3 linked regions of the Heliomicrobium gestii genome follow. The protein of the gene in region 3 interacts with the protein of the main gene of each other region in a pairwise test. Links are inferred from orthologs where the notes say so. Each region holds a gene or a part of one and is shown on either strand. Other genes may lie near its edges. The genes, in order: GTO89_RS02910, rbsB and ileS.

The links.
Region 1: the proteins of ileS (region 3) and GTO89_RS02910 interact in binary tests that used the Escherichia coli proteins (3 or more experiments, as listed by UniProt). The link is inferred for Heliomicrobium gestii from one-to-one orthologs.
Region 2: the proteins of ileS (region 3) and rbsB interact in binary tests that used the Escherichia coli proteins (3 or more experiments, as listed by UniProt). The link is inferred for Heliomicrobium gestii from one-to-one orthologs.

Annotation. Positions count from the first base shown.
Region 1 is NZ_WXEX01000002.1:195,280-205,182, forward strand. Bases 1,931-4,845 are described here. They hold GTO89_RS02910 (HyaD/HybD family hydrogenase maturation endopeptidase), read right to left. Parts: upstream 3,683-4,845; coding sequence 3,179-3,682; downstream 1,931-3,178. Other genes in these bases: hypF (carbamoyltransferase HypF), read right to left, coding at 1,931-2,154; hypB (hydrogenase nickel incorporation protein HypB), read right to left, coding at 2,106-2,765; GTO89_RS02905 (hydrogenase maturation nickel metallochaperone HypA/HybF), read right to left, coding at 2,767-3,114; cybH (Ni/Fe-hydrogenase, b-type cytochrome subunit), read right to left, coding at 3,887-4,588; GTO89_RS02920 (nickel-dependent hydrogenase large subunit), read right to left, coding at 4,601-4,845. In the rest of the region: more of hypF, read right to left, coding at 1-1,930; more of GTO89_RS02920, read right to left, coding at 4,846-6,337; GTO89_RS02925 (hydrogenase small subunit), read right to left, coding at 6,344-7,459; GTO89_RS02930 (hypothetical protein), read left to right, coding at 7,754-8,380; GTO89_RS02935 (MerR family transcriptional regulator), read right to left, coding at 8,674-9,591.
Region 2 is NZ_WXEX01000014.1:63,421-73,929, forward strand. Bases 3,924-6,874 are described here. They hold rbsB (ribose ABC transporter substrate-binding protein RbsB), read right to left. Parts: upstream 5,895-6,874; coding sequence 4,953-5,894; downstream 3,924-4,952. Other genes in these bases: GTO89_RS14730 (metal ABC transporter ATP-binding protein), read right to left, coding at 3,924-4,555; GTO89_RS14740 (ABC transporter permease), read right to left, coding at 6,020-6,874. Outside these bases: GTO89_RS14710 (DNA internalization-related competence protein ComEC/Rec2), read left to right, coding at 1-1,143; GTO89_RS14715 (stalk domain-containing protein), read right to left, coding at 1,038-2,264; GTO89_RS14720 (Fur family transcriptional regulator), read right to left, coding at 2,474-2,935; more of GTO89_RS14730, read right to left, coding at 3,860-3,923; more of GTO89_RS14740, read right to left, coding at 6,875-6,961; GTO89_RS14745 (sugar ABC transporter ATP-binding protein), read right to left, coding at 6,958-8,457; rbsD (D-ribose pyranase), read right to left, coding at 8,478-8,870; rbsK (ribokinase), read right to left, coding at 8,867-9,802; GTO89_RS14760 (LacI family DNA-binding transcriptional regulator), read right to left, coding at 9,799-10,509. UniProt on the Escherichia coli protein: Part of the ABC transporter complex RbsABC involved in ribose import. Binds ribose. Also serves as the primary chemoreceptor for chemotaxis.
Region 3 is NZ_WXEX01000011.1:21,837-32,623, forward strand. The notes cover bases 3,884-7,112. They hold ileS (isoleucine--tRNA ligase), read right to left. Parts: upstream 6,811-7,112; coding sequence 4,084-6,810; downstream 3,884-4,083. Other genes in these bases: GTO89_RS12675 (phosphate propanoyltransferase), read right to left, coding at 3,884-4,011. Also shown: GTO89_RS12655 (TraR/DksA C4-type zinc finger protein), read right to left, coding at 1-556; GTO89_RS12660 (DUF5665 domain-containing protein), read right to left, coding at 664-975; GTO89_RS12665 (PFL family protein), read right to left, coding at 1,558-2,925; GTO89_RS12670 (ACT domain-containing protein), read right to left, coding at 2,960-3,250; more of GTO89_RS12675, read right to left, coding at 3,415-3,883; GTO89_RS12685 (DUF167 domain-containing protein), read right to left, coding at 7,260-7,547; GTO89_RS12690 (DivIVA domain-containing protein), read right to left, coding at 7,547-8,077; GTO89_RS12695 (YlmH family RNA-binding protein), read right to left, coding at 8,097-8,888; GTO89_RS12700 (YggT family protein), read right to left, coding at 8,889-9,155; proC (pyrroline-5-carboxylate reductase), read right to left, coding at 9,204-10,028; GTO89_RS12710 (cell division protein SepF), read right to left, coding at 10,043-10,537; GTO89_RS12715 (YggS family pyridoxal phosphate-dependent enzyme), read right to left, coding at 10,557-10,787. UniProt on the Escherichia coli protein: Catalyzes the attachment of isoleucine to tRNA(Ile). As IleRS can inadvertently accommodate and process structurally similar amino acids such as valine, to avoid such errors it has two additional distinct tRNA(Ile)-dependent editing activities.

The sequences.
Region 1 (9,903 bases), on a different replicon or contig from region 3:
CTCACAGCCGGTCAACCCCAGGCGCAGGCGCACCCGCTCGCCCAGTTCGATCGCCGCCTGACCGTCATAACTGTTTTCCAGGCAGAGGCCGAGCAGGGCGGCGACGGCGTCGAAGAGCCGGCCGGCGCTGGAGACGAGCGGCGTATTCAGCCTTTTTTCCGCCATGCGGCGGGCGTTTTCGATCGGAACCAACCGTTCCGGAAAGAGTGTTTTTGCCTTTGCCCAACCGGCGTCGCCGAAGGCCTCGCCCAAAAAAGCGGACGCCGTCAGCCAAGGCCGGCGAATCGCCGCTTCCCCGCCGGGAAGGGGAACGGGCCGCAGCCAGAAATGGCGTCGGTAGTCCCGCAGATCGCCGCTGAGGATCTCAAACCCCCGGATGCCGCCATCTTCCCCTGCCCCGGTTCCGTCGAGGATGACGCCGATGGCCGGTCCTGTCTCGCCGTTATCGGCCAGGACAGCGGCCAGGTGGGCGTGGTGATGCTGGACTTCGTCAACCGGCAGGCCGGTTGTCGGAGGCGCTGCCGCATCGCGTGCCGGGAGGTCAGCCTCGGGAGAAGCCGCTCCAGCAATCGCCGGACATCGCGCTCGGGCGATCTCCTCGGCCAGCGCCGTAATGCGGTACTGGGGATGACCATCTCGGGCCACCCGCTGTGGCGCCAGATCGAGAAGACGCTGCAAATTTTCACAACTCTCCAGGTAGTTGTCGCGGCCCTCACGGGTATCTACATGGCCGATGTGCTGGCTCAGGTAGGCGGCGCCGCGCCCGAAGAGGGCGAAGGTGTTTTTCGTCTCCGCTCCGGCGGCCAGGACTGTCCGGTCAGGGACACCCTTCGGCCAGGGGATCGGGATCCCTTCGGGCACATAACCGCGGGAACGGCGGTAAAACTGAAGAACGCCGTCGATATACCGGACGACGGAGTCGTCGGCGCGGCTGACGATCTCGCGGTCGTGGAAGACAAAGGCGTCGGCGATGCCGTTTAATTGAGCGAGAGCCGCCCCATTGTCCCGGACGAGGGGCAGTCCCCCGGCGTTTCCCGAGGTCATGACGAGCAGGTCGAGGGAATCGTCAAAGAGCAGGTGATGAAGCGGCGTATAGGGCAACATGGCCCCCAGGGTGCTTGTTCCCGGCGCCAGGTTCTCCGGCAGTCCGGCATCCCCTCGCCGCTCCAGAATGACGATCGGCGCCTCCGGTCCTGAGAGCGCCGCCTCCTCCTGATCGCTGATGCGGCACAAGCGGTGAAGGGTGGCCAGATCCCGTCCCATCACCGCCAAAGCCTTGGCCGGTCGCCTTTTGCGCCGGCGCAGTTCGGCGATGGCGGCGCTGTTGCGACCGTCGCAGACAAGGTGGAAACCGCCCAGCCCCTTGAGGGCAATGATCTTCCCTCGTTCCATCCATTCCCGGAAGGCGCCGGCCCAGTGACCGGGCCTCTCCCGCCCGTCTTCGTCGGCAAACCAGACACGGGGGCCGCAGGCGGGGCAGGCCGTGGGCTGGGCGTGAAAGCGGCGATCAAGGGGATCGTCGTATTCACGGCGGCAGTCCGGGCACATGGGAAAAGAGGCCATGGTCGTCTGCGCCCGATCATAGGGGACTTGACGGATGATGGTGAAACGGGGGCCGCAGTGGGTGCAGTTGGTAAAGGGGTACCGGTAGTGGCGGTCAGCCTGATCGGCAAGTTCGCGGCGGCAGTCGGGGCAGAGCGCCACATCGGGAGGGATGCGCGCGATCGCCCGATCGTTTGCCTTTGCGCTCGCCCCATCGTCATTGATCCCCACGGCGGATTCGCTTGTGATGATGGAGAAGTCGCGAAAGCCCTCGACCGGCGCTTCCCGGACCTGCACCGCGATGATGCGGCTCAGGGGCGGCGCTTCGTTTCTAAGCGCCTGCAAAAAGGCGTCGATCGCTTCCGCAGCGCCTTCCATCCGGATCTCCACACCGGCCGCTCCGTTGCGCACCCAGCCGGCCAGGCTGAACCGCAAGGCCTGCCGGTAGACAAAGGGTCGGAAACCGACGCCCTGAACGGTGCCGGTCACCAGGATCGTTCGCGCCACCCGGTTGTCGGCGTACCGCGGGAACCCATCCTTTTCTGCCCGGCCCTTGTCGCCCGTCATCGCCGGCGACGCTCCTCCGCCTGGTTCGACAGCCAGTCGATCCACCGGTCCATCCCTTCTCCTGTGCGGGCAGACAGGTCAAACCGGGGCAGACCGGGGTGGATCTGTCCCAGATCGGCGGCCAGTTCGTCAAGGCGAAAGTCGGTGAAGGGCAGCAGGTCGATCTTGTTGAGGAGCAAGGCCCCTGCCTCGCGAAACATGAGCGGGTACTTGGGCACCTTGTCATTGCCTTCTGTCGTGGACAGAACGACGACCTTCATGGCCTCACCGAGGTCAAACTCGGCTGGACAGACCAGATTGCCCACGTTCTCTACAATCAACAGGTCGAGGTTGTCCAGGTCGAAGGCAGGCAGCACATCACGAACCATGGCGGCGTCGAGGTGACACGCGCCGTGGGTGTTGATCTGAACGACAGGGATACCGAGGCGGGCGATCCGTTCGGCATCCTTGGTGGTCGCCACATCTCCCTCGATCACGGCGACGCGCAGTCGCTCCTTGACAGCAGCCAGCGTCTTTTCCAGCAGCGTTGTTTTGCCAGCGCCGGGCGAACTCATCAGGTTGAGCAGGAGCAGTCCCTTTTCCTCCATCAACCGGCGGATTTCGCCAGCGACGGCCGCGTTGGCGCCGAGCAGGTTTTGACCCAGTTTGATCTGCATATCAATCACCCTCAAAGTAGTCGATTTGCAACTCCCGGCCCTGGATGATCTCGATGGCAAAGCCGCCGCAATCGGGACAGAGAAAGCCAAAGTTCCCTTCGACGGCAAACTCGACGCCGCAACTGCCGCAGCGCCCCCGTGTCTCCCGTTCCTCGATCTCGAGTTCCGCCTCCGGGGCAAAGAGGGGTTGTTCCCGCAGGACAGTGAAGGCGAATTGGAGCGCATCGGGCAGGGCGTGGGTCAAGGCGCCGACAGTGAGCTTGACCTTCTTGATCCGGGCGATGTTGTGCCGGTCCGCTTCGCGAGCCAGCACATCGACGAGACTTTCCATGAGCGCCATTTCGTGCATGCAGGCGTCCCTCCCGCCATTTCCAAGCGTTATCGCCTGTTATGGGATGTGATCAATCTGTGTTTTATGGCTTCGGCGTCGCCGGAAGGCCCCAGTGCACCAGTTGTTCCAGCGCCGCCTCGATCACACCGGGCAGAACGGCGGCTACGGTCGGTGACAGTTCTGTTCCCCACTCCAGGCTTTCCGGTTGGACGCCGATGAGGACCATCTCGGCGGGCAGCGTCCCGCGCAGGTTAGCCAGGGCCAGCACCTCCTGAAAGCCCATCTGGTGCTGGGACATCTTTACCCCCAGGTAACTGGGCAGTTGTTCCTTTTCCAAGCGGACAAGGGTACCGGGCGCTTTGCCGGCGTTCACGGCGTCAATGCAGAGAAAGTGGCTCGCCTCTTCCAGGTGATCCAACAGCAAGAGACCAAGCGTCCCGCCGTCGATCAACTCCACTTCGGGCGCGAAATCATAGCCGGCTTCCATCCGGCGAATGGCGTGAACACCGAGGCCCTCATCGGTAAAGAGGAGATTGCCGAGGCCCATGATAATGATCTTTCTTTCTTTATCTTGCTTTTTTTCCATCGATGCCCCTTTCTGCCAGAAGAACGGCGGGGCAACCGAAACGCCGCAATGGCGCAGGTCACCCCAAACAACATAATCACAGCGTTATTGTTCCCTATTGTAGCATTCGGAACTTGGTTTGCCTATGTGCAATCATTGCTAACGCGGTCTTCCTTACAGACCCCCGTAACGCAACGGAAAGCCAAAAAGGAGTAGACCAGCCGCTTAGGCGTTGCCGTTGTCGTGGCAGTCAAACTTATAACCGCTGACCATGGACGAGAGGGTGCCGTTGCGGGCGAACATGTCGTGGCGGATCGACAGGTAGAGGTGGACGATGACAAAGGCCACGATCCCCCATGCCATCATTCGGTGCATCATGTGAACGGTGAAGCTCTGCCCCAGCAGGGTGAAGACCCAGCCGAAAGCGCTGCCGACCAGACCGTTGGGGTGGAGTTCGCCGTACATGGCCAGACCGGTGATCGACATGAAGACCGAACCGACCATAATAAAGCCGAAGTAGGCCAGGTTGGCCACCGGGTTATGGCCCAGGTGTTCATCGTGGTGATGTTTCAGAAAGAGGTAGCTGAGGAGTACATCGAAAAACTCGAGCCAGAACTCCTTCTGCCAGGGCCAGTGGTGGCTGCGGGCGTATTCGTTGCCCACGAAGGCCCAATACAGGCGAAAGTGGTAGGCGGCGATGAAGACATAGCCGGCGGCGATGTGCCACATAAAGGATTTGCCCATCCAAAAGACGGTCGTCGCCTCGCCGTTGACGGCCATCGGCTTGAGGACGGGGTTGCCGATGTAAAGACCTGTCGCCATCAGGATGACGATGCAGAGGGCGTTCACCCAGTGGTAGAACCGAACCGGCAGTTCCCACACATAGACTGTCTGCAAGCAGCGCAGGCCCGATTTCATAGCTTCCATGGCCCTACCTCCTTACCGCAAGACATCGATCGTGGTGATCTCCTGGTTCTCCGTGTCGGTCAGGTGAGCGGCGCAGGCCAAACAGGGGTCGAAGGAGTGAATGGTCCGCAACAGTTCGACCGGTTCCTCCGGCTTGGCCAGGGGCGTGCCGATAAGGGCGGCTTCGATGGCGCCGCGCTGGTTTTTGTGGTCTTTCGGCGAGCCGTTCCAAGTCGTCGGGACGACACACTGGTAGTTGGCGATTTTGCCGTTTTGAATATGGCTCCAGTGGCCCAGGGCGCCGCGGGGCGCTTCGGCGATGCCGACACCCTTGCAATCCTTCTCCCAGGTCGACGGTTCCCAGCGCTCTTTGTTGAAGGTGGTCTGATCGCCGTTCTTGACATTGGCGACCAATTCGTTGAAAAACTGCTTCAGCCAGGTGGCGCAGAGCTTCGTCTCGATGCCGCGGGCCGCCGTCCGGCCGAGGGTGGAGAAGAGGGCTTCGGGACCGACGCCGAGACCGCCGAGGACCTTGTCGACTTCGCTCTTGACGAGGTCATGGGCCTTGCAATCCTTTTTGGCATAGGCGACGAGCATGCGGGCCAGGGGACCCACTTCGACGGACTTTTCCCGCCAGCGCGGCGATTTGAGCCACGAGTAGGCCTGATTAAAGGCGCCCGATTCGTCGAGGGTCTTGTAGGGCGGCTTGGGACCGGTGTAGTTGATGTTGGTCTCGCCTTCCCATGGGTGCAGGCCGCTCTTGGAGTTTTTGTACCAGGAGTGGTCCGTGTATTCCAGGATCTGCTCGGGATCGCGGGGATCCACGTCAAGGACCTCGCCGAGGTTTTTGTTGAGGATGACGCCGCGCGGGAAGAGGAAGCCCGAGGGGTCATTGATGTGGGTGGTGGGCAGGTCGCCGTAGCAGAGGAAGTTGCCCACGCCGCCGCCGTAGGCCGCCGAGTCCTTGTAGAAGGAGGCGATGGCCAGCAGGTCCGGAACATACACCTGCTCGACAAACTCCATGGCCTCGTCGATGAGCTTGCCGATCATGTTGAAGCGCTCGATGTTGACGGCGTTGTCGCTGTTGATGTCGATGGGCGCGGTCATGCCGCCCACAACATAGTTGGGGTGAGGGTTCTTGCCGCCGAAGATGGTGTGGATCTTGACGATCTCCTTCTGCCAGGAGAGGGCCTCCAGGTAGTGGGCGACCGCCATCAGGTTGGCTTCCGGCGGCAGTTTGTAGGCTGGATGGCCCCAGTAGGCGTTGGCGAAGATGCCCAGCTGGCCGCTGTCAACAAAAGTCTTCAGCTTGGTCTGCACATCTTTGAAATAGCCGGCCGTCGACTTGGGCCAGCGGGAGATGCTCTGAGCCAGTTGGGCCGTGGCAGCCGGGTCGGCTTTCAGTGCGTTCGGGATGTCCACCCAGTCGGGGGCGTGCAGGTGATAGAAGTGAACCACATGGTCGTGGACATAAAGGGCGGTAAACATGATGTTGCGGATCAGTTCGGCGTTTTTGGGGATGCGGATCTTGAGGGCGTCCTCGACGGAACGCACCGAGGCAAGGGCGTGGATGGTGGTGCAGACGCCGCAGATGCGCTGGACGAGCGCCCAGGCGTCCCGGGGATCGCGGTCACGCAGGATGATCTCAAGGCCGCGGATCATGGTGCCGGCGCTGACGGCGTCGACGATCTTGCCGCCCTCTACCTTGGCTTCCACACGCAGGTGGCCTTCAATCCGTGTGACAGGGTCGACGACGATGCGTTCTGCCATTTATGTTCAACCTCCCAGAGAATCTTTGTCGCTGCCGCCTTTGGCCGCCTTGTCTTGAGCCTTTTTGGTAAAGGCGGAGAAGCCGGCGTGCACGGCGGCGCCCACAGCGGCGGCCCCGACAGCGGCAACACCAAACTTATCGACATTCATACCGATGTGCATGCCCGGCACTTCGGCCAGGTGGGTGTAGAAGGACTCGCCGCCCGTGTTGTCCCAGAACCCTTTCTCCGAGCAGCCAATACAGGGGTGGCCGGACTTGATGTCATAGCTGACACCGCCGTTCCACTGCATGTTGGCGCAGGAGTTGTAGGTGTTCGGCCCTTTGCAGCCGACCTTGTAGAGGCACCAGCCCTGCTTGGCCCCTTCGTCGTCAAAGGATTCCACAAACATCCCCGCATCGAAATAGGCGCGGCGGTTACACTTGTCATGAATGCGATGGCCGTAGAAGGCTTTGGGCCGGCCTTCGCGGTCCAGTTCCGGCAGGCGATCGAAGGTGAGCAGGTGGGTGATCACGCCAGCCATCACCTCGGCGATGGGGGGGCAGCCCGGCACGTTGATGATGGGTTTGTCCTTGATGATCTCCTGCACCGGAACGGAGCCGGAAGGGTTGGGGTTGGCGGCGGCGATGCAGCCGTTGACGGCGCAGGAACCCCAAGCGATGATCGCCTTGGCGTTCTTGGCTTCTTCTTTGAGGATCTCAACGGAGGATCGGCCCCCCAGGACGCAGTAGATGCCGCCATCTTTCGTCGAGACGGCCCCCTCGACGGCCAGGATGTAGTTGCCCTTGTTCTCTTCCATGCTTTTGCGGGCAGCCTCTTCGGCTCGCTCGCCCGCAGCGACCATCAGGGTCTCGTCATAGTCGAGGGAGATCATGTTCAGCAGGATATCAGCGGCAATGGGGTGGTGAGAGCGGATGAACGATTCGGTGCAGCAGGTGCATTCGACCAAATGACGCCAGATAACGGGGATACGTTTCTTCGTCTCTAAGGCCTCGGCAATTTTGGGAACCGATCCGGCGCTCAATCCGAGAGAAGCCGCCATGACCGTGCAAAACTTGAGGAAGTCCCGCCGGCTGACGCCGCGGCGCTCCAGGTACTGGTAATAAGTTTCCTCTTTTGCCATTAACTTTCACCCCTGATTTTCCAATTTTTCAGAAAAAACCGAAAGCGAACAGAAAAAACTGCTTCTCTGTTCGCTTGACTAAAAAAGCGCGACTGCTAGAACTCTACATCGCTTTGTCATATCATAACCGAAGCTTTTACAAGGTGACAAGTAGAATACCCCTATTAAGAAAATGAATATATTCACTCCGCAATTCATGAAATGCTTCAGTTTCCCAACAATACAGGCCCAACCGGCATAATTCAGCGTGGTCAGGAATATATACCTTTTAAATGGAAAAAGGAGGAAAATCATGTGGGGCGTCTTCACTTACTACCGCTCTTATTGCTTGCTTTCCTTTTCCTGTCCCTGTCGCCGACTGCCGGAAGCGCTGTTTCAGACAGAGGGCCCCTTCCGGCGGAGTCGCTGCCACGTTCGCCTGCCCAAAACGCTCCCTCTCCATCCATTGAAGTGGATACCGCCGACTGGGACGACCACCGGCTGATCACCTTCGCCCTGGAAGCGGACAAGCAAATGGCAACGGCCCTCTTCGTCCAAAATCCGGACTGGCTTCGTCACCAGGGGCTGACCCCCGTTTCCATCGCCGCCAAAAACGATTTGTCGCGTCTGTTGGCACCCTACTGGACGTCAGAGTCCATCGACACGGTCTGGGAGGAAGGATCTCGCGCCATGCCTGAACTCCCCTGGGGCTTTTACTCCGAAGGTCCCTCTCTGCTTTTTCTGGCGAAGGATGTCACCGTTTCTCACCCATCGGCGGACACAGCCGTTGTGTCGGGCACCACCGAGGCCTATCAGAGCGAAAACGGCGCCGGCGCCCCCTCGGATAATGGAAGAGATTCGATCAACGTCAGTGTCTATCTGCGACAAACGCCCACAGGTTGGCGCGCCGAATGCCATCGACCAGCAGAAGACGGCGTGTGACTTCACCCATTACGAGAAACAGGGTGGTCCTTCGACCACCCTGACGCACTTCCTCACTCGCTATCTGGTATAATGACGAGAATCAACGGCTGGCTCCGTCCGTTCACAGACTGATTCACCTCCAGCGTCGCCTACACTCCACATTATATCATTATTGTTTTTATTTTCAAACATTCTTACCTCCACTCTCCTGCCTCGTTCTCAACAGCACTCCCTATTCGCGAAAAAAAACGCCACTGGGTTTTACCCCTGCAGCGCTTTTCTCGTTCATCTGAGATGGTGGTTTACTCCTATCAGTCAAGGGCCCGGAGCCAATTGTCCCAGGACTCAATGGACCCGGCCACATAGGCGCCTTTTAAGTGTTCCTGCGCTTCCATGTCGTAATCGAGGCCGCGTCCGCCGATGCAAACGCGCATCGGGAAGGCGCCCCGTTTGGACATGTCTTTGAGTTGATCGTGAATCAGGAGCACTTCGGGCACCAGCAACCGCGATCCGACGGAGAGGGAGACAATGCGCGGGCGCAGTTCACCGACCACCTCGTAGAGGTCATCGGTGGGCAGATCCTGACCCAGGTAGATGACGCGGAACCCACGACGGCGCAGGTAGATCGAGAAGATCAGCAGGCCCAGGTCATGGTGCTCGCCGGAGACGCAAGCGGCCAGGACAAGGGGCAGGTCGCGGTTGGCCGGCAGGGCGCAGAGCATGGCGGCCAAGCGGGCACGGAAGAAGTTGGAGGCAAAGTGCTCGTGGGCGACGGAAAGCTCGCGGCGCGCCCAGCGTTCACCCAGTTCCTGCAGGATGGGCAGGATCAGTTCCACAGCGACGCGCTCCATGCTGAAGAGACTCAAGGCCTCCTCCATGGCGGCGCTCGCCTTTTGCTCGTCATAATCGTCAAGGGCCAGGACGATGCGACGATGGAGTTCACCGAGGGCATCTTTGCCGGTGTCCACCAGCGGGCTGATGGGACGCAGGACATCGTGCTGGTGCAGCATCTTGACGGCCTGTCCGATGGTCACGCCGTTTTTGACCTGCTGGGCCAACCACTGGATGGTCTGCACGTCCTCTTGGGAGTACACCCGGTATCCCGCCTTGTTGCGATCCGGCTGGATGACCTGATACCGGTGTTCCCACACGCGAAGGGTCCCGGCGGCTACGCCGGTCATCTTCTCCACTGCTTTGATGTTGTAAAAGCCGTGATCCTTTGTACTCATGGCGGGCACTCCTTTACACGACCTCGTCTCTTTAGTACACTCGTGAAGGTTATTACAAGTAATTTGTATTAAAATACTTCTCTATCTAGCATGATCATACTATGATTTTCTCTTTGTATCAAGCAATAATAGGGTATGGAAAAAGTTTGTCGCCAGCGGCACTTTTTTCAAGTCCGACCATTGACCCGCATACCCCTAAAAGCGTCTGCGAAAAATGTATCTGTCGCCTTTCGGCGGATAGATATGTCTCTTATAATAAAAATGGTAATAATATAAGCTATCGCAGGCGAATTTCTGACGATGGATCGGGGT
Region 2 (10,509 bases), on a different replicon or contig from region 3:
CCGGGCGCCGCCCTGACCGTTGCGACCCCATCTCCCCTGCTGATGGTCGCCTATTACCTCGCTGTTATCTTTTTTCGCGAGAGCCTCGCCGGGCACGTCCGCCCCAAAGATGCCGCCCGAGTCCACGACTGGACCGTCCGGTCGGCGCCTTTTCTCATCATTCTTTTTCTGGGCTATCGTCTATTGGCCCCGGCCGAACTGCTGGTCACCTTCATCGATGTCGGACAGGGCGACGGCATCCTGATTGAAACACCGGGCGGCAAAAGGGTGCTGGTGGACACGCCGGGACCACCACTGCTCGCCATGGGAAGCGCAGAGGATAGGTCGAAAAAAGCCTTTGATCCCGGGGAGAAGATCGTGGCTCCCTTCTTTCACCGCAAAGGCATCACCCGGTTGGACCTGGTCGTCAATACCCATGCCGATCAGGATCACATCGGGGGCCTGCCCTACTTGTTGTCCGAATTTCCCGTGGGTCAATTGGCGCTCTCCCCCCCGCCCGGCGCAGCGCCCCCGGCTTACCTGACGTTGGAGGAAGTGGCGACGCGACAGCAGGTCACTGTCGTAAAGTCACCGGAACCGGGAGTGGACATCAGCCCCGATCCGGCAGTCCGCATGATCGTCCTTTTCCCATCGCCTGATTCGCCGCCCCAGACAACGAACGACTCCTCCCTGGTGCTCCTGGTCGAGTACGGCCAGTGTCGCCTGTTGCTGACGGGCGATCTGGAGCGGGAAGGCCAAGCCTATTTGGCCGCCCAATACGCCGGGGAGTTCTTTCCCCTCACCGCCGGTGTGGTCAAGATTCCCCATCACGGCAGCCGTCACAACCTGGAACCGTCGCTCATGGCCGCCCTCGGTGAACTGGACCTCGCCGTCGTATCGGTCGGCCGCAACACCTTCGGCCATCCCGCGCCGGAAATCCTGCAACGCTGGGGGGAACAGTGCGCCGAGGTGTTGCGCACAGACACCTGTGGCGCTGTTATCGCAACAGGCGACGGCGAACAGTGGCATTGGCGGACAACTCGCTGGGAAAAGCCCGCTTACGGCTCGACCAACCGAACCCACAAGGCGTCATTGGTCATGCCGCCCTCGGTGCGCCTGCCAAAGAGGGGCGATACGGCATTGAGCAGCGGTACGGAACCGTAAAGCCTGCCGTTGACAAGGGTGATGGCATCAACGTCGTCACCGGGATTGGTCGGCTGGTAGTTGCTGATCCAACCGTAACCGTCGCCGGCGTAGAAATAGATGAACCCGGCCCCATAGGGCTCTCCTGGCTTGCTTTCACCAGCGACTCCCCGGACGACGAGGCTCCCCCGAACCGGATCGTAGAGGATCGCTGAATCCGGAATCCCCCATGCCTTCAGGTACTCCATGATGTCAAAGCGGCTCTTCTGGTTGACAGGATCGACGACAAGTGAAACAGAAGGCGTTCGCGAGGTTTTCTCGTCGCCGCCCATGTCCATCAACTTCATCTGACGCTGTCCCTGAAGCAGTGTCACCTGCTGAGCCGAAGGCCTTTGCGGGGCAGGCACAGTCTTCCACGTTCTGACAGTGAACGCTTTATCGACGCCATCCCAAGCAACCATCCCCCCGAGCGCCTGGGCTGCCGCCCGGTAGGGAACCATCAACCGGTCATTGACGATGCGCGGCTCAGCGTCCAACGCGCCTGCTTGCCCACCGTTTACCTGCATGTCAGTGCGCCCCAGGTTGATCAAAAGGGTGTCTTGGGCTCCACCAGCGGCAGGGCGACGGATGCTCACCTGTTCGACCCCGCCGGAGGCATTTCTGGTGTAGTTGATGTCCCCATCGGCGATGCCGAGGCTGTAGGCCAGATATCGCAATGGCATCAACACCCGTCCCGCCTGCTCATCAACCAAGGGCGCCGAATCCATACCGTTGCGTTTGCCGTTGACTTCGAAATAGTTGCGTCCGATATAGAACCTTGCCGTCAACACTTTATCGGGATCAGACATCGATGTTGGCGCCGTCGCCGGTGCAGTTGCCCTTGGGTCGCTCATTTTTATGGCTTGCGGCAACGCCGTGGAATCTATCGGGTCGGTTGATCCTTCAGGCTGCGATGCCAGCGCCGCCGTCACAGCGCTGCCAAACGTCAGAGCGACGCCAAGCGACGTCACGGCGATCGCTTGCGTCCATGGGTTCCCCTTGAAGAGTCGATGCATGCTGTCGTCCATTCCTTCCTGTGGAAACAGGGCCAGGCGCCAAAACCCCTTTGATTCGGCGATTCCTTTCGGTATCCAGTATGCCATGCTTCCAAAAAAAATTAAGCCTTCCATTCTGTTTCTTTTTAAAGCTTACCTTAGGCATGGTGGTTTCGTAAATAAATAAAAAATGGAAGCCCATTGGATAAATGTCGGCTCCCATTGAATCAAGCGCTTCGGCCCATTCCCTATGCCCATTATGTAGCGGCCCTTCGCCCGCCTGTTCACCTTGGAAAGAATCTGCCAACAGGAGGCGCTCAAGACGAACTCTCTTCCCGTTGACAGTCGCGGCAATAGCCGAATATCTCAAAGGTGTGTCCCAGCACATGAAAGTCCTCGCGCCGGGCCATCTCCTCAGCCCTCTCCTGCATGGGGCAATAGGGCAGACAGACCGATTTGCCGCAGGTGACGCAGACCAGGTGGTGGTGGTGTGGCCGCCCATCCAGTTCGTACCGGGCGCCCTCTTTGCCCTGCTGGCTGATCAGGCTGACCACGCCTAGGTCACAGAGCACCTTCAGGTTGCGGTACACCGTATCAGCGCTCATATCGGGGTAGCTCTCACGCAAGCGATCGACCATTTCCTTCACCGAAAGGGGCCGGTTCGCCTCGATCAAAGCGCCAATCACCGCCCGCCGTTGGGGGGTAAACTTGTATCCCTTAACCTTGAGCAGTTCAAGGACATCCTCGGCTTGCCTCTGTATCCTCTCGTCTGACGTCATGACGCCTCCTCTATCCCGCAATGGGCCCGCAAGAAATCCTGTTCAGGTCGGTTCAACGATTGGTCAGCCCCCGCAGCGAAGCGGCTTCTTGGGACGAGCGCCGGAGAAAGCGCTCAACAACAGTTCGCAAGGCGATGGTTGCCACCAGCAAGAAAGCCGCCAGTAAGACGATGGTTCCTCCGGGGGCCAGATCATAATAATAGGACGCTGCTAATCCCAGGCTGACTTCAACCAGTCCATAGGCCAGGGCCAGCCAGAGGGCGGCCCGGAAACTGCGCGCCACCTGCAGACTGGCGGCGACAGGCAAAACCAGCATCGACGAGACGAGCAGGATGCCCACGATCCGCATGGAGGCGGCCACGACGAGAGCCGTCAACACCATGATCAACAGGTTAAGGGCGTTGACCGGCAAACCGCTGAGCCGCGCCTTCTCCTCGTTTAAGGTGATGTAGAAAAACCGGTGGTAAAACAGTCCGACGGTCAACAGCACGGTGAGGCTGACAGCGGCCAGAATGGTCAAATCGCGGTCATTGACAGCGACGATGCTGCCGAAGAGATAGCTTAGGACATCGGAGGAAGCCGACTTTTTCATGCTCAACAGGATAACCGCCAAAGCGACGCCGCCGGACAGGAAGACGGCGATGGAGATCTCCGCATAGTTTTGAAAGCGTCGGCGCAGCTTTTCCAGACCCAAAACCGCCACGATCGAAAAACCGAGGGCCATCAAGGGCGGATAAACGCCAAGGAGCATCCCCCCGGCGACACCGGCCAGGGAAACGTGGGAGATCGTGTCGCCGATGAGAGATAGGCGACGCAGCACCAGAAAAAGACCGATCACTGGGCAGATGACGGCGACCATGATACCCGCCAGGAGCGCGCGAACCATAAAATCGTGTTGGAGCATTTCAGGCATGCCTTTTCCTCCTAGTGGCTGTGCCGGACCATCTGCACGGGATGGCCATAGAGCAACGACAAGATTTCGGACTGGCGAGCTTTGAAACCGCTCACCTCGCCGTGGAAAAAGAGGCGGCGGTTCAGGCAGACAAGCTTGTTGACCCGTTCTGTCACAGCGCCGATGTCATGGGAAACGATGACGATCGTCATCGCCGATTCGCGGTTCAACCGTTCCAGGAGGCCGTAAAACTGCTCCTCCTGCTCCATGTCGACACCGACTGTCGGTTCGTCCAAGAAGAGGATCTCCGGCTCACCGGCCAGCGCCTGGGCGATAAAAACCCGCTGTTGCTGACCGCCGGACAGGTTGCCGATCAACCGATCGGCAAAGCCGTCCATCCCCACCGTTGCCAGCGATTGTTCGATGATCGCCCGGTCATCGCTGTTCATACGTCCGAAGAGCCCCTTGCGACCCAGCCGTCCGGCCGCGACGACCTCGCGGACGGTAGCGGGAAAGGCGTCGTTCAGGGCGGTCGCCTTTTGCGGCACATAACCGACTCGGCCCCACTGGCGAAATTGTGGCAGCGGCTCTCCCCAGAGCAAGACCTGTCCCTGTTCGGGCGTCAATAGACCGAGCAACAGACGCAGGAGCGTCGACTTTCCGGAGCCGTTGGGACCGATGATGCCGAGAAAGTCGCCCCGGAAGATGCTCAACTGGATGTCGCTCAAGGTCTGGTGTTGGCCATATCGAAAAGAGAGATTGCGGGCCTCAACGAGTAGGTTCGCGTCAGGTTGCCAAGGTTCGGTCGATCCTTGGCCAGCCCCTATTCTACGAAAAGACAGAGCCCATTCCCCCTTTCTATAGTCGGTTCAAAAAGCGGACATAAAAAGCAATCCGCGCTTAAATAGGATTATTCCTATTTGCGTTTTAAGAGTACACCCATTCCGCTTCCTATGACAAGTCTCAATTTGTCCGAGATGTCTTTTATGCACCTTCCCATTTTTCCCCTTATCCAGCCGTCAATAAACAGGCAAGAGGCCGTGAAACCGAACTATGCGTCGGTCTCACGGCCTCTCAGGAGTCAGTGAAGCGCTGGGCCACCGAAAGCAGTATTCTTGGTATCCCTTACTGCTTGGTGATCAGCTTCAGGGCCACGGGAATCTTGGACTCCACTTTTTCTTTTTTGACCACTTTTTCGGCGGTCTGCAGGCCCATCTCTCCGATCAGCTTGGGCTGTTGGGCGACAGTGGCCGACATCTTGCCATCCTGAACAGCCTTGACGGCGTCAGCGCCCCCGTCAAAGCCGACAAGGATCACGTTCTTCTTGGCCGCTTGCAGGGCTTGCAGCGCGCCGAGGGCCATCTCGTCGTTATGGCAGAAGACAGCTTGGATATCGGGCTGGCTCTGGAGGATGTTCTCCATAACGGTCATGCCCTTGGAGCGGTTGAAATCGGCAGGCTGCTTGGCTGCGACCTTGATGTCTTTTTCATTGTCGATGAGGCTGTGGAAACCCTGGCCGCGGTCACGGGCGGCCGAGGTGCCGGCGATGCCTTCCAGTTCCGCCACCTTGCCTTTGCCGTTCAGCGATTTGACGACGAAATCAGCCGCCAGCTTGCCGCCGGCCACGTTGTCCGAGGCGATGTGGGATACGACGTCACCGCCGCTGACACTGCGATCAAGGGTGACCACCGGTATGTTCGCTTTGTTGGCGTCTTTCACGGCAGTGACCAGGCCGTCGCTGTCGGTCGGGTTGAGGAGGATGATATCCACTTTCTGCTGGATCAGGTTCTCCACCTGGGAGACCTGCTTGGACGCGTCATCCTGGGCATCCATGACGACCAGTTTGGCGCCCATTTTATCGGCGGCGGCTTGCGCGCCGTCACGCATATCGACAAAGAAGGGGTTGTTCAGTGTCGAGAGAGCGATACCGACGGTCATCTGTTTGGCCGATTCGGCCGGTTTATCAGCCGGTTTGGCTGCTTCTTTGGAACCGCCGCAGCCAGCGAGCATGCCGACCATAACCAGAGAAGTGACGACGAGGGACGCTGCTTTCAGATACCGTTTCATGCGATTTCCTCCCATTTCTTACACTCTTTCGCTTTTTGAAGCCTCTTAGCCGGAACAATCAACAGCGCTTTCTAAACCATTTCTCACATCTTCTCGGGAACTCCGATTACAACCCTTTTCGCTGCTCACCCCCTTGCGGCGTTTCGCCGGTCTAACAGCACCGCGATCAGGATCACGATGCCTTTTACCGCCTGCTGGTAGAAGGAAGACACATTGAGTATGTTCAGGCCGTTGTCGAGAACCCCGATGATCAGGGCGCCGATCAGGGTCCCAAGCACGCCGCCTTGGCCCCCGGAGAGGCTGGTTCCACCGAGGACGACTGCCGCAATGGCATCGAGTTCATAACCGGCGCCGGCTGTCGGCTGGGCCGACATGAGCCGCGAGGTCAGAATGGCGCCGGCAAGGCCGCACATGAGGCCGCTGACGGCGTAGACAAAGATCTTGCTGTAGGTCGACTTGATGCCGCTGAGGACGGCGGCTTCCTCATTGCCGCCGATGGCAAAGACACGGCGGCCCACGGTCATTCGGTTGAGGACAAACCATGCCAGAAAAACCATAACAGCGGTGATGACGACAGGCGTCGGAATGGGACCCAGATAGCCGCCGCCAAGGGCGTTGAAACCTTCCTCGACAGCGCGAACAGGACGTCCCTCCGTGTAGATGAGCGTGGCGCCCCGGAAGAGGGTCATCGTGCCCAAGGTGGCTACGAAGGGGGCGATGCGGCCATAGGCGATCAGCAGGCCGTTCAGGGCGCCGCCGGCGAGGCCGATCAGGCAGGCGTAGAGCAGGACAATTCCCGTGTCCATGCCGCTGGCCAGGGCGCCGGCGGCTAAAGCCCCGGCAAAAGCGAGGATCGAGCCGACAGAAAGGTCGATGCCGCCGGAGATGATCACAAAGGTCATGCCTACGGCGAGCAGGGTGTTGATGGACACCTGCCGGGCGATATTGAGGATGTTGGAAGCTGAAAAAAAGCGATCCGACAAGAGGGTCAAGGCGATGCAGATGAGCGCCAAGCCGATCAGCGGCCCCATCCCGTTTCGCCGGAGTTTTTGCAGCAGGTCTTTCATTGTCCACCTCCTGTGGCGCAGCGCATGAAGGCTTCTTCGGTCACCGATTGCCCGGTGAAATGGCCGGTGATTCTGCCTTCGTACATGACATAGATGCGGTCGCTCATGCCCATCAGTTCCGGCAGATCCGACGAGATGAGCAGGATGCCGATGCCGCTGGCGGCCAATTCGTTGATCAACTGGTAGATCTCTACCTTGGCCCCCACATCGACGCCGCGCGTCGGCTCATCCAGGATCAACAGGCGCGGTTTCGTCTCCAGGCATTTGCCGAAAACCACCTTCTGCTGGTTGCCGCCGCTCAGGTTGCGCACCGGCTGTTCCGTTGTGGCCGTCTTGATCTGCAGCGTCTTCACATAGCCGTCGACCATCCGGCGCTCCTCCGCTTGGTCGATCACGCCCAGGCGGGCCCGCCGGTCGAGCGTCGGCAGGGCCAGGTTCTCCTTCACACTGGCGAGCAGCACTAACCCTTCGTCCTTGCGATCCTCGGGCACCATGGCGACACCGTGGGCGATGGCTTCGGCGGGATGGTGAAAGAGCCCCGAGAAGTTTTCGCCGTTGCGGCCTTTCAGGCGCAGGCTCCCTGTCGCCCGATCGAGGCCGTAAACAGCCCGTCCCACCTCCGTCCGACCGGCCCCCATCAGGCCGCCGATGCCGACTACCTCGCCGGCGCGCACATGTAGGCTGACCCCTTTCAACCGGTCGTTTTGCAAACCTTCCGCTTCCAGAATCATCTCGCCCGGCGCCACAACCGCTTTGGGGAAGCGATCTTCCACCTGCCGGCCCACCATGAGGGACACCAACTCATCAATGGTCGTCTCTTGAATCGGCCGTGTGGCGATATAGGCGCCGTCGCGAAGAACAGTGACACGGTCGCAGATCGCGAAAAGCTCCTCCATGCGGTGGGAGATAAAAATGATCGATACACCCCGCCCAGATAGGGCGCGCATGATCGAAAAAAGCTTCTCTTTCTCCGTCTCGGTCAAAGCCGCCGTAGGTTCGTCCATGATCAGCAGCTTCGCTTCTTTCGAAAGGGCTTTCGCCACTTCAACCAGTTGTTTCTCACCGACACTCAACTCATCGACAGGACGTGTAGGCGCCACCGCCAAACCGACCTGGTCGAGAAAGCGGCGCGACGCCTCCACCAACGCCGGCCAGAGGATCGTCCCCCAGCGGGTGAAGGGGCCTTCGTTGCCCAAAAAAATGTTCTCGGCAACGCTCAGCGGAGGGACGAGATTGAATTCCTGGTGGATCATGACGATCCCGAGCGCCTCCGCCTCCCGCGGCCCATGCACAGCCAGCGCTTTGCCGTCGAAGCGGATGTCCCCGCTGTCTTTGCGGTAGATGCCGGTGAGGATCTTCATCAACGTCGATTTACCGGCGCCGTTTTCCCCCAGCAACGCATGGATCTCTCCTTTTTCGACAGTGAAGTCTGCATCCTTGAGCACCTTGGCGCCGGGAAAGCTTTTATTGATTGACCGCATCTCTAACAGCGGCATGCTCCCATCCCTCCCCGCCGTCAAAAGGCGACGCCGGCATAAAGGAGGATGTTGGCGTAAGGCGTCCACTCCCCTGTCCGGATGACAGCCCGGGCTTGACGACAGCGCGTCTTCAGCGACTCGTGGTTGACAAAGTGCAATTCGATGGGGGACAGACGTTCGGCAAGGGATTTGGCCAATTTTTCGTTCGGCTTCAGTTCCTCGGCGACAGTCGCGCTCTCCACCACCATCTCCGAAAGAATCGCCTCAAGGACCGGCAAAAAAGGCGGAACCCCATTGGTCACGGCCAGGTCGATACAGGGGACGCCCGGTGGGACCGGCAGGCCGCTGTCGCCCACCACCACCAGGTCGCCGTGACCGAGGCTGGCGATCAGGGCGGCCAGATCGCGATGCAAGATGCCCTGTTTTTTCATCTTATTCCCTCCAAAAAGTGTTCGACCTCGTCTCTGCGCGGCAGCGATGTCTGGGCGCCCGCTTTGGTCACCGACAAGGCGGCGACAGCGCTGGCAAAGCGCAACGCTTCCTTAAGCGGTCGCCCTTCAGCCAGGGCGACGGCAAATCCGGCGACAAAGGCGTCTCCGGCGGCTGTCGTGTCAACGACTGGGACTGAGAAGGCGGGGATGCGGTCCATCGTTCCTCCCGGTTCTCCCTCCGCCTCCACGACCCGATCGTTCCTGCGGAAAAGCACACCCTTCTCCCCCATCGTGACGACCAGCGATCCCGCCAGTTTCTCTTGCAGATCCGTAAAGTCGCGGGCCCGATCGCCGCCCAGCAAGGCCGCTTCATGCTCATTCGGCACGAGGTAGGCGATCCGGCGAAACCAGTCCTCCGGGAGCGATTGGGCCGGCGCTGGATTCAAGATCAAGGGTTTTTGCCACCGTTCCGCCATCTCAATCGCTTTCGCCACCGTCACGATGGGCGTTTCGAGTTGAATCACCACCACATCGGCGGCGGCAAAATCGTCGCCGCATTCCTCCAGGTCAGCTGGTTGCAGTTGGTCATTGGCGCCGGGGACGACGACGATCTGGTTGTTGCCCCGATCATCGACCGTGATCAACGCCACCCCGGTCGAACCGGGAACCTGTTTCACCCGTGCCGGTTCCAACCCGTTGTCCCGAAAATACTGCAGCATATCGCGGCCATAGGCATCATCGCCGACAGCGCCGATAAAGGTCACCGCTGCGCCAAGGCGGCAAGCCGCCATGGCCTGATTGGCGCCTTTGCCGCCCGGCACGGTCGAAAAGCGCCTCCCCTTTACCGTCTCCCCCGCGTGGGGGATTCGTTCCGCATAGGCCACCAGATCGGCGTTGACACTGCCGATGACGAGCAGGCGCGGTCTTGTCATGGTCCGTCCCTCCTGACAGAGGAATCCCCGATCGCCAAACGGGGCTCCAGTTCAATATGTTGAAAGCTCTCGTTTCCTTTGATCGTCTCCAACAGCAGTTGGACGGCCCGTTCCCCCATCTGGTAGGTAGGCTGGATGACCGTCGTCAAGCGCGGATGGACGTACCGGGTAAGGTCAATGCCGTCATAGCCGACGACAGCCATATCGGCTGGAGCGCACCGATCGCTCTCCTGCAACTGCTCCAAGGCCCCGACAGCCATCATGTCATTGGCGCAAAAAACGGCCTCCGGCGGTTCTGTCAAGGCGAGCAACCGGGCCATGGCTTTTTTTCCTCCGCCGAGACGGTAATCGCCTTCGACGACCAGCGCCGGGTCGACAGGCAGGCCCGCCTCCGCCATCGTCCGGTGATAACCCTCCAAGCGCTGCCGCGCCGATATGGAGGAAGCCGGTCCGGCGATGTGGGCGATGCGGCGGTATCCCTGGACCAAGAGGTGTTTTGTCGCCAAGGCGGCCCCACCGACATTATTGGAACTGATCGAGTGGATATCGAGAGTGATCGTGCGATCGATCACAACCAGAGGCGGCAAGGATCGGCATTCCTCGGTCAGGCGCTCCTCCGTGAGCTTTGTGCTGACCAGAATGACGCCTTCGACGCACTGCTGGCGCAGGATGCCCAGGTACAGGGTTTCCTTTTCTAATTTCCAATC
Region 3 (10,787 bases):
CATCGCTGGGTGTGTCGGAACTGCCATACTGGGCCAGGATCTGCCAGGTGTCCTCACCGTCAAACATAACCGGGTCGTTTTCGTCGCGGTCGGTCCCATGTTCGCCGATCGAAAAAAGGTTGTCCGAGTTGCCGCCCCAGGGGTAGGGCGCCACATCCTCTTCAATCGGCCGGGGGTGGCGGTCGGGGTGCAGCTCCTCCTCATCGGTCTGGCAACCGATGCAGAGCGACGCCGTCGGCATGGCCTCCATCCGCTCCTCAGGGATCCTTTGATGGCATTTTTCGCAGATCCCGTAGATGCCCTCGCTGATGCGCCGCTTGGCGTTGGCGATCTCCTCCAGTTCCCGGCTGAAGCGGTCCCGTGTCCCCAGGTCCTTGCCCCGCTCATAGACCTCGCTGCCCACATCGGCGGGGTGGTTGTCATAGAGGCTCAGTTCCTGAATCGACTCGCCCATCGATTCGCCCAGGGAATCCTGGGTCATGTGGGTCAGTTGGTCCCGGATGTCCGTCTCCATCGCATTCAGTCGCCACCAGGCGGCCTCATGGCTGTCCGGCATCGGTATCCCCTCTTTCCCCTGTGCTTTTTTCCTTTGAAAAAGGGCAACCTGCCTTTGCGGCCCCTTTGCCTTCAGTGTCGGAACCTCATTTCCATGCTCTCCATGATTTACATGCCCAACTGCGTCTGAACCATGCGAACCACCTCAGCGATGAACCCGCCGATCAGGGGCAGATTGAGCACCACCAACTCACGCAGGATCAGCAAGGCCACGGCGCCCAGAACGGTAAAGCCGATGGTCATGCCGAGCCCGCGCGCCATCCCGGCTAGGAAGTTCAGGTATAAGAGCCGCTTGGGGTCGTTAAAGAGGTCAACATACTCGGCCACACGGATCTTTTCCATGTCCACCGCCAGCGTGGCGATCCGCTCGTTGAGCGATTCGACGAGTCGCCTGTCGACCTGTGGCTGTTCTCTTTCCATTTTGCCCACCTGCCTGGGCATAGTATGTGCCATGATTTTACTGCTCATGAAAGGCATTTACGAGATCCCATCGATAAACCAACCAATTTATATTTTCGGATTTATTGTTCAAACAGCATTAAATCGCTTATATAGTTTTTTTCAAAATATCTGCTAGCGCAATCGCAAAAACATATAACATCAATTGAGCATATTGATTTGTATAACCAAACAAAACTAAAACCAGAGCAACGAGAAAAGCAATGTTAATTACAATGATAAATATAAAAAATATTTTTTCTTGTTTCTTTTGATTCACTATATTTCCAAAAAAACAACGCAATTATGGTTACCGTAACGCTATAGAATATAAAACTCATAGTTCCTCCTATCTTTTTCTAAAATCTCAAAGATTAGAAACATAAATAGACTTACTCTCATCTTTTGAAAATAATATGTAACATTCTTTCTATTATTTTATCTTTTTTCCTTCCATCCAAACTAAACCCAATCCAGTAAAATCCTATCGTATAAATAGAAAAAAGCTGCCTCTCCATTTGAAAGGCAGCCTGCTGATTTATATTGAAGAAAGAAAACAGCGATCTAGTTATTCAACGCCTGCAACGGCGCCGGAATCCGCCCGCCCCTCGCCACAAAGGAGGCCGAACTGAACCCGTGAACCGGCATGACCGGCGCGTGACCAAGCAATCCGCCGAACTCCACATGATCGCCCACCTTTTTGCCGGGCACGGGGATGATGCGGACGGCCGTCGTTTTGCGGTTGATCATGCCGATGGCCGCTTCGTCGGCGATGATGGCCGAGATCGTCTCGGCCGGCGTGTCGCCGGGGATAGCGATCATGTCGAGGCCGACAGAGCAGACACAGGTCATCGCTTCCAACTTGTCCAGCGTCAGGGCGCCCACCTCGACAGCGGCGATCATGCCGGCGTCTTCGCTGACCGGGATGAAGGCGCCTGACAGGCCGCCGACGTAGGATGATGCCATGGCGCCGCCCTTTTTCACGGCGTCGTTGAGCATGGCCAATGCGGCCGTCGTGCCGTGGGTGCCGCAGCGCTCCAGGCCCATCGCTTCCAGGATGTCAGCGACGCTGTCGCCGATGGCCGGCGTCGGCGCCAGGGACAGGTCGACGATGCCGAAGGGCACGCCGAGCCGTTCCGAAGCGGCCCGGCCGACCAGTTCACCCATGCGGGTGATCTTGAAGGCCGTCTCTTTGATGATCGACGCCAGTTCGCCGAAGTCGCAGCCGGGCTTTTTGCGGACGGCGTTCAGGACGACGCCGGGGCCGCTGACGCCGACGTTGATGACACACTCCGGTTCGCCGACGCCGTGGAACGCGCCGGCCATAAAGGGGTTGTCCTCAGGGACGTTGCAGAAGACGACCAGCTTGGCGCAGCCCAGTCCGTCACGGTCCGCTGTCGCTTCAGCGGCCGCCTTGACGATCCGGCCCATGAGCGCCACGGCGTCCATGTTGATGCCGGCCTTGGTGGTGGCCACATTGACGGAGGCGCAGACGCGCTCGGTGACGGCCAATGCTTCTGGCAACGATTCGATCAGCGCCCGGTCGCCGGGGGTCATCCCCTTGTGGACGAGGGCCGAGTAGCCGCCGATGAAGTTGACGCCCACCGTCTTGGCGGCGTCGTCCAGGGCTTTGGCGACGGTGACATAGCCATCCAGGCCCATGCTCTCGGCGATGAGGGAGATGGGGGTGACAGAGATGCGCTTGTTGATGATGGGGATGCCGTAACGGCCTTCGATCTCCTCCCCCGTCTTGACGAGGTTGCCGGCCATGCGGGTCACCTTGTCATAGACGGCCTTCGCTGTCGCCGCCGCGTCGGTGCGGCAGCAGTCGCGCAGGGAGATCCCCATGGTGATGGTGCGGATGTCCAGATTCTCCATCTGAACCATGCGGATGGTTTCCATGATCTCCTGGGGCGATATGGAAAGGGGCATGAATGAACCCTCCCGACCAGTGTCTTTTTCGCGGCTAGATGCGGTGCATGAATTTGAAAACGTCCTCATGCTGGGCCATGATCTGGACGCCCAGTTCTTTGCCCTTCTCTTCCAGCGCCTTGCGCAGTTGATCGAAGCTGGCTTTGGCGTCGTTCATGTCGATGACCATGATCATGGTGAAGAACTCACCCTGGAGGATCGTCTGGCTGATATCGAGGATATTGGCGCCGGCGTCAGCGATGATGGTGGCCACACTGGCGATGATCCCCACCCGGTCCGCGCCGATGACGGTGACGATGACACGGTTGTCCTTTTTCTCTGGCATTACTTTTTCCACTCCTTGCAAATCAGGGACGCCGCCCCCGGAAATACCCATTTTGAGGTATCTCCTTATTATTCGGGGCGGCGTCTCTATCTCCTGCCTGATGTCTATTTTTGTCGAAATGCGGATGACTTTGGCAAAGCAACAACCTTTTACAGGCAATCCGCTTATGGACGCTGTTCAAAGAGCATCTTGACGGTCTGCCCGTTTTTGATCACCGCCGCATTGGCTTCATCAGTGTCGACATGCATCTCTGCGGCAAAGGACCCGTGCACCCGGATCAGCACATGGTCGAAGCGCAACCCCCGGGCGCCGCCCACCTCGACGGCGATGCGCTCTTTGTCTTTTAGGCCCAGTTGGGCCGCCTCTACCGTGCTCAAGTGGATGTGGCGCGCCGCTACGATGGCCCCTTCCTCCAGCGTCACCTGTCCCTGCGGCCCCACCAGGGTGATCCCCGGCGCACCGGCGAGGTCGCCCGAGTCGCGGATGACCGGCGGGATCCCCAACTTGTAGCAGTCCGTCACGGCCACCTCGACCTGGGACTGCTTGCGCAGCGGCATGAGCAATCGAACGCCCTCGATCAATCCCTTGGGCCCCATCAACGTCACCGTTTCCTTCGCGGCATACTGACCCGGCTGGGACAGGTCCTTCATCCGTTCGGGCTGGTATCCTTCGCCGAAGAGCCGGACCATGTCCGCCTCGGACAAGTGCAAATGCCGGTTGGACACGCCCACGGTGACCTCTTTTTTTGCTGCATCGAACAAAGGTCTCAGCCCCTTCTGTCATCATCCTCCATCCTGTAGGATGACCGGGGGCGGGGCCTTCGTATGAGTGGTTTACCCTTCCAGCGCGGCGGCGCAACGGGGGCAGACGGTCGGACGATCGGCAACGGCGCCCACTTCTTCGCTGTAGATCCAGCAGCGTTCACACTTTTGGCCCGGCGCCTTGACGACCTCGACGGCCAGACCGGCCACATCGGCCTCGCGGTAGGCTGTGGACGGCGCCCCATCGGGCGCGCCAGCCAGTTGAACGGAAGAGACGATAAAGAAGGTGGCCAGTTCTTCCCCTTCCAGGAAGCTCCGCAGATCAGCGTCGACGAAGAGGCGCACCTCGGCTTCCAGGGAATGGCCGATCACCTTGGCCTGGCGAGCCGTTTCGAGGGCTTTCGATACGACAGCGCGGATGTCGAGGAGGCGATCCACCTTTTCCGCCAGGGCGGCGTCGATGAAGCGGCTGTCGGCTTCGGGCCAGCCGGCCGTCTGGACCGTTTTCGCCCGTTCTTTCGCGCCGGGCAGGTAGCCCCAGACCTCTTCGGCGGTGAAGCTGATGAAGGGCGCCAGCATCCGCACCAGGGCGTCGGCTGTATGGTAGAGGACCGTCTGGGCCGACCGGCGCGCCAGCGACTTGGCCGGCGAGGCGTAGAGGCGATCCTTGATGATATCGAGGTAAATGGCGCTCATGTCGACAGCGCAGAAGTTGTGGACGGCGTGGTAGACGACGTGGAACTCGTAGTTCCGGCAGGCGGCGGTGATGCGCTGGATCAGCTTGTGCAACAGCATCATGGCCCAGCGGTCCAGTTCGGTCATCGACTCGAAGGGCACCGCGTCCGTTTTCGGGTCGAAGTCAGCGATGTTGCCCAGGAAATAGCGGAAGGTGTTGCGGATCTTGCGGTAGCCGTCGGCCGTTTGACGCATGATGTTCGGCGACGCCGCCACGTCGTTCCGGTAGTCGACCGATGCGACCCAGAGGCGCAGGATGTCAGCGCCCATGTCCTTGATCACATCCTGGGGCTCGACGCCGTTGCCCAGGGATTTGGACATCTTGCGACCCTGCTCGTCGACGAGGAAGCCGTGGGTGAGGACGGCTTTGTACGGCGCCACACCTTTGGTCGCCACCGACGTGGACAGGGACGAGTTGAACCAGCCACGGTGCTGATCTGAGCCTTCCAGGTAGAGATCGGCCGGGAAATGCAGATCCTCCCGTGTCTCGAGCACCGCCGCATGGGAGGATCCCGAGTCAAACCAGACATCCATGATATCTGTCTCTTTGCGGAACTTGCCGTGGCCGCACTTGCCGCAGGTCAGGCCCGGCGGGACGAGGTCGTCGGCCTCACGGGCAAACCAGACGTCAGAGCCCTCTTTGCGGAAGAGCCCTTGGATGTGGGTGATCGTCTCGTCGTTGATGATCGCCTCGCCGCAGTCGGCGCAGTAGAAGATGGGGATCGGCACGCCCCAGGTCCGCTGCCGCGAGATGCACCAGTCGCCCCGGTCGGCGACCATGTTGTAGATGCGGTCGCGGCCCCAGGCGGGAATCCAGCGCACCTTGTCGATCGCTTCCAGGGCCTCTTTGCGGAAGCCGTCAATGGAAGCGAACCACTGCTCGGTGGCCCGGAAAAGGATGGGGTGCTTGCAGCGCCAGCAGTGGGGGTATTGGTGCTTGATCTTGCCGGCCCGGATCAGCAGGCCCCGCTCCTTCAACTCCTCGATCACGGCGGGGTTCGCCTGCGTCGTCGTCATGCCGGCAAAAGGGCCGCCTTCAGCGGTAAACTTGCCCCGGTTGTCAACCGGCGAGATGACCTCCAAATTGTAGGCTTTGCCGACCTGAAAGTCTTCCACGCCATGGCCCGGCGCCGTGTGAACGCAGCCGGTGCCCTGTTCCAGGGTGACATGCTCGCCCAGGATCACCAGCGAATCGCGCTCGAAAAAGGGATGCTTGCAGACGAGACGCTCCAGGTCCTTACCGGTGAACTCCTGCTCGATCTGGCCGCCTTCCAGGCCCGTGTCAGCCATGAACTTGGCCAGCAGTTCCTTCGCCACAAGCAGCCGGTCTTCACCGAAACGAACGAGGACATAGGCGAATTCGGGATGCACGGTGACAGCCACGTTGGCCGGCAGCGTCCAGGGCGTCGTCGTCCAGATGACCACATAGGCGTCTTTGCCATCGAAGAGGCCTTTGGCGTCCCGAAGGGGAAACTTCACATAAATGGAGGGCGATTCCTTGTCGGCGTACTCGACCTCCGCCTCGGCCAGGGCCGTCTCACAGGAGGCGCACCAATAGACCGGCTTCAGTCCCTTGTAGATGTAGCCTTTTTTGGCCATTTCGCCGAAGACGCCGATCTGGGCGGCTTCAAACTCCGGCTTCAGCGTCACATAGGGGTGATCCCAGTCGCCGCGCACGCCAAGGCGTTTGAAGCCCTTGCGCTGGATGTCCACGTATTTCAGGGCATATTCCTGGCAGCGGCGGCGGAACTCGACAGTGGAAACGGCATGACGGTTCAAGCCGAGGGCTTTGATGGCTTGCTGTTCGATGGGCAGGCCATGGGTGTCCCAGCCCGGCACATAGGGGGCGTCATAGCCGTCCATGGAGTGAAACTTGACGATGAAATCCTTGAGCACCTTGTTCAGCGTATGACCCAAGTGGATGTCGCCGTTGGCGTAGGGCGGGCCGTCGTGGAGAATGAATTTCGGCTTGCCGGCGTTGGCCTTGGCCACCTCCCGGTAGAGGTCGATCTCTTCCCAGAACTTGATCATATCGGGTTCCCGTTTCGGCAGGTTCGCCCGCATGGGAAACTCCGTCTGGGGCAGATTGAGCGTCTTGCTGTAGTCGGGGCTTTCCTTCCCGTTCACTTGCCTCTCACCTCATTTAAAACTAAAAAAACCCTCTCCCCTGTGAAAAGGGGCGAGAGTTCCCTCGCGGTTCCACCCTTGTTCGTTCCGCTCCGGCGCGCAAAGCAACCAGGCTCCCGCGCTGTTTCCTATAGTGCGGTTTAGCGCGTGCACCAAGCGGACACCTCTTGTATGCGCGTAACGGCCGCTGCCGGCGCCGCCTACTCCTGTTCAGCGACGCAGCTCCCGGGGGATATGCGGATAGCGCCCTTGCCCTGGCTTCCACCGTCCCAGGTTCGCTGTCAAGTCGGTATACACGCACCTGTCCCGTTCAATGCTGTTCGATCCTATCCACGGCAATTCATTTTGACGCAGAATGCGCAGAAACATTATACCGAAAGACAGGATCAGATGTCAAACTTCTTCCGTAAATCCTCCGGGGTGATCGCGTCCACTTCCAACGTCTTCAGGCGCGATGTCTCGCCCGCCACCAGGCGTACCTGGCTGCGGGGAACGCCGAAAGCCTTGGCAAAAAACTGCAGGCAGGCGGCGTTGGCTTCGCCGTCGACAGGCGGCGCTGTCAAGCGGACCTTCAAGGCATCATCGAGGAGACCGCAGACCTCGTTTTTCGATGCCCGCGGCTGCAGGCGGATCTTGAAGCGAATGCCGCCGGGTCGTTCCTGGATCCAGAGCATCAGCCGGCCTGCTCCTCTTTATCCAACACAGCCGCCTGCGACCAGGGCCTGGCGTCGGCATAGGGCTCCACCATGCCGGCCATCCCTTCCCAATCCTCTCCCTTGACCGACTCCAGTTGCGACAGCAGCATAGCCCGGAACTGAACACGGAACTGGCGGAACTGGTTGCGCAGGTGTTCGTACTGGCGTTCCATCTCCTGCTGTTTCGTTCGCGCCGCCGCCACGATCTGATCCGCCTGGAGTTGAGCCTCCCTCAGCCGCACCTCCGCCTCCCGTTCGGCAGAAGCCCGCTGTTCATCGGCCGTTTTCTGCGCCAGCACCAATGTGCTGTTCAAGGTCTCCTCCAGTTGGCGATAACGAGACAGGTTTTCCTCGCAGCGGGCAACCTGTTCCTTCAGGAGGAGGTTTTCCTTGTACAATTCCTCAAACGACTGGGCCGCCTGACGCTGAAACTCTTCCACCTCTTCCGGCTTGTAGCCCCAGGCGCCCTTGCGAAACTCTTTCTGGTGGATATCAAGCGGTGTCAGCATGGTTACCCTCCTTGTCCTGTTAGCGGTCGGCCGGTTGCCAGACCGTCAACCGGATGCGTCCCTTTTTCGTCTCGCCGCCGACGCCGCGCAGTATGGCCCGTCCAAAACCGCGCAACGAGAGGATGTCCCCCTCATCAGCCCCTTTGCTCCCGTCGGTCATCTCAAGGCCGTTCACCTTCAACAACCCCCGTCCGATGGCCTCATCGGCCCGCGAACGGGAGAGATGCCAGATCGCGGCGATCAGCGCATCGAGACGCAAGGAAGCTACCGTGAGGGTCCGTTCCTCTCCCTCATCGACGAAAGCCGGAACATTCCCGTCATCGATGAGGCGGATCGAGAGGTCTGACTGGCGCACCTGGCGCCACTGGGACTCCACATACGGGGCCACGTCCGCGTCCAGGGCGACAGCGCAGCCCCGCTCCGTCAACTTGAGATCGCCCACCTTCTCCCGGCGGATCCCCAACCCCAGCAAGGCCCCCAGGTAATCCCGGTGGCCGATTGTTTCGACATTGCCGCTCGGCTCCCCCAATAGCCAGCAGATCCGGCTGTCTGGCCAATCATCCTCATGGGGAAGGAGCACCAACCGCTGGCGTTCGGCCCCCTCATAGCCCCCGTCGGCCACATGGGGGACGCCCTCAGGCCCGCGCAGGAGATCCTGAGCGGCTTTGCGCAGGTACGGTTCCAGAAAATCGGTCACCTGTTGCCGGTAGGTGCGCCGGCACTGTTCCGCCTGATCGAGGATCCGGGCCAGCTTTTCCCGCCCTTCTCCAGGCGGCAGGTGGGAAAAGCGTCGTTCACGAGACGATCCCATTTAGAACATCAGTTGGAGCAGCGCCCGCTCCAACACCTCCAGCAGGATATAGGCGACGATGGGGGAAAAATCGAGGGGCAACGACGCCGGCATGGGGATGATCCGGCGCAGCGGCGACAGGACGGGTTCGGTGATGTCATAGATAAAGCGGATGATCGTCCCATCGGGGTTGTGGGGGAAATAGGAGAGGATCACCCGGATGACGATGAGAAACTTAAGCACCTCAAAAGCAATGTTGACAATCTGATAGGTCTCTCCGATTCCCAAAAGTCACCCTCCATTTCATGCAAGAACCCGGCGGTGGGCCGGGTCATTTCATCGGGAACCTGACAGTTCACGAGCGCGACGTGTTCCCTCGTGAACGGCAGCGTAAACAGCCGAACGGAGACCGCCGTCTTCCAGCGCTTGCACACCGGCGATGGTGGTGCCGCCGGGAGAGGTCACCTTGTCCCGTTCAATCGCGGGATGGTTGCCGGTGCGCCGGATCATCTCGGCCGAACCGGTCACCGTCTGCAAGGCCAAGCGACGAGCCAGGTCACGGGGCAGCCCTTCTTTGACGCCGGCATCGATCAGCGCTTCGATAAACAGATACACATAGGCGGGACCGCTGCCGCTCAAGCCGGTCACCGCATCCAGGTACGGTTCCGGCAGCACCTCGGCAACGCCGACGGCCTCCAGCAGTTGGCGCGCCGCCTCCACATCGGCGTCAGCGGCGCCCCGTCCGCCCGAGAGAGCCGACGCGCCCATGCCGACAAGGGCCGGCGTGTTGGGCATCACCCGCACGATGGGGATCTCTGGCGACAACCAGTCTTCCAATTGGGCCAAGGTGATCCCGGCAGCGATGGAGATGACCAGTTGACTCGGTTCGATGACATCTTTGAGCGGCGCCAGCACAGCCGGCAGGACCTGGGGCTTCACAGCCAGCACGAGAATGTCTGAGCGGCGGCAAACGTCAACGTTGTCGCCGGTGACGGTGACGCCGAGTTGCTCATGGAGCATCTCCCGGCGCGCCGGCGATACATCGGAAACAGTCAGGCTGTCGGCCGGCACGTGCGCAACGAGGCCGCGCAAGAGCGCTTCCGCCATAGCCCCGCCGCCGATGAATCCGATCCGGCGTCCTTCCAATTGGGAACCCTTCACTGAAGCCAGACCTCCTACCCTTTATTTGCCCATGCCAGGGGAGAACGAACCGCAGACAGTTCGTCGTTGGCGACATCACCGGAGATATCGACGTTGCTCGGTGCGAAGACGAAGATGTTGGCGCCCACCTTTTGGCAGGATCCGTTCAGCGCATAGGTGGTGCCGCTGATGAAGTCGATGACCCGTTGGGCCATCTCCCGATCGGCCTTTTCCAGGTTGAGGATCACCTGACGCCGGTTTTTCAGGTGGTCGGCAATCGCTCGGGCCTCATCAAAGGTCTTCGGTTCGCAAACCACTACCTTCAACTCCTTCTTTTGCCGTTCCGTCACCAGACTAACGACAGGAGCCGCCGGCCGCTCTGCCCGTTCCGCACGCTCGGCGCTGCGCCGGGCAAAGGCCGATTCCCGTTCCTCACTCGTGTGGGTTGCTTCCGCGGGCTGTTCGTCCAATTCCTCGATCTCATCGCCAAGTCCCATGATGCTGTAAAATTTTTCGACCAGTTTCGCCATCGAAAAAAATCCTCCCCTCTTACGAGCGACCGCCGAACAGGCCGGAGCCGATCCGGACGATGGTCGCCCCCTCCTCGACTGCCACTTCAAAGTCATTGGACATTCCCATGGACAAGTGCTCCATGTCAACCCTCGGCAACCGTAAATCCTCCACCTCGCGGGCGAGCTGATACAAATCGCGGAAAACCGGTCGCGCCTCCTCAGGTTTTTCCGCGTAAGGCGCCATCGTCATCAGTCCACGGATATGTAT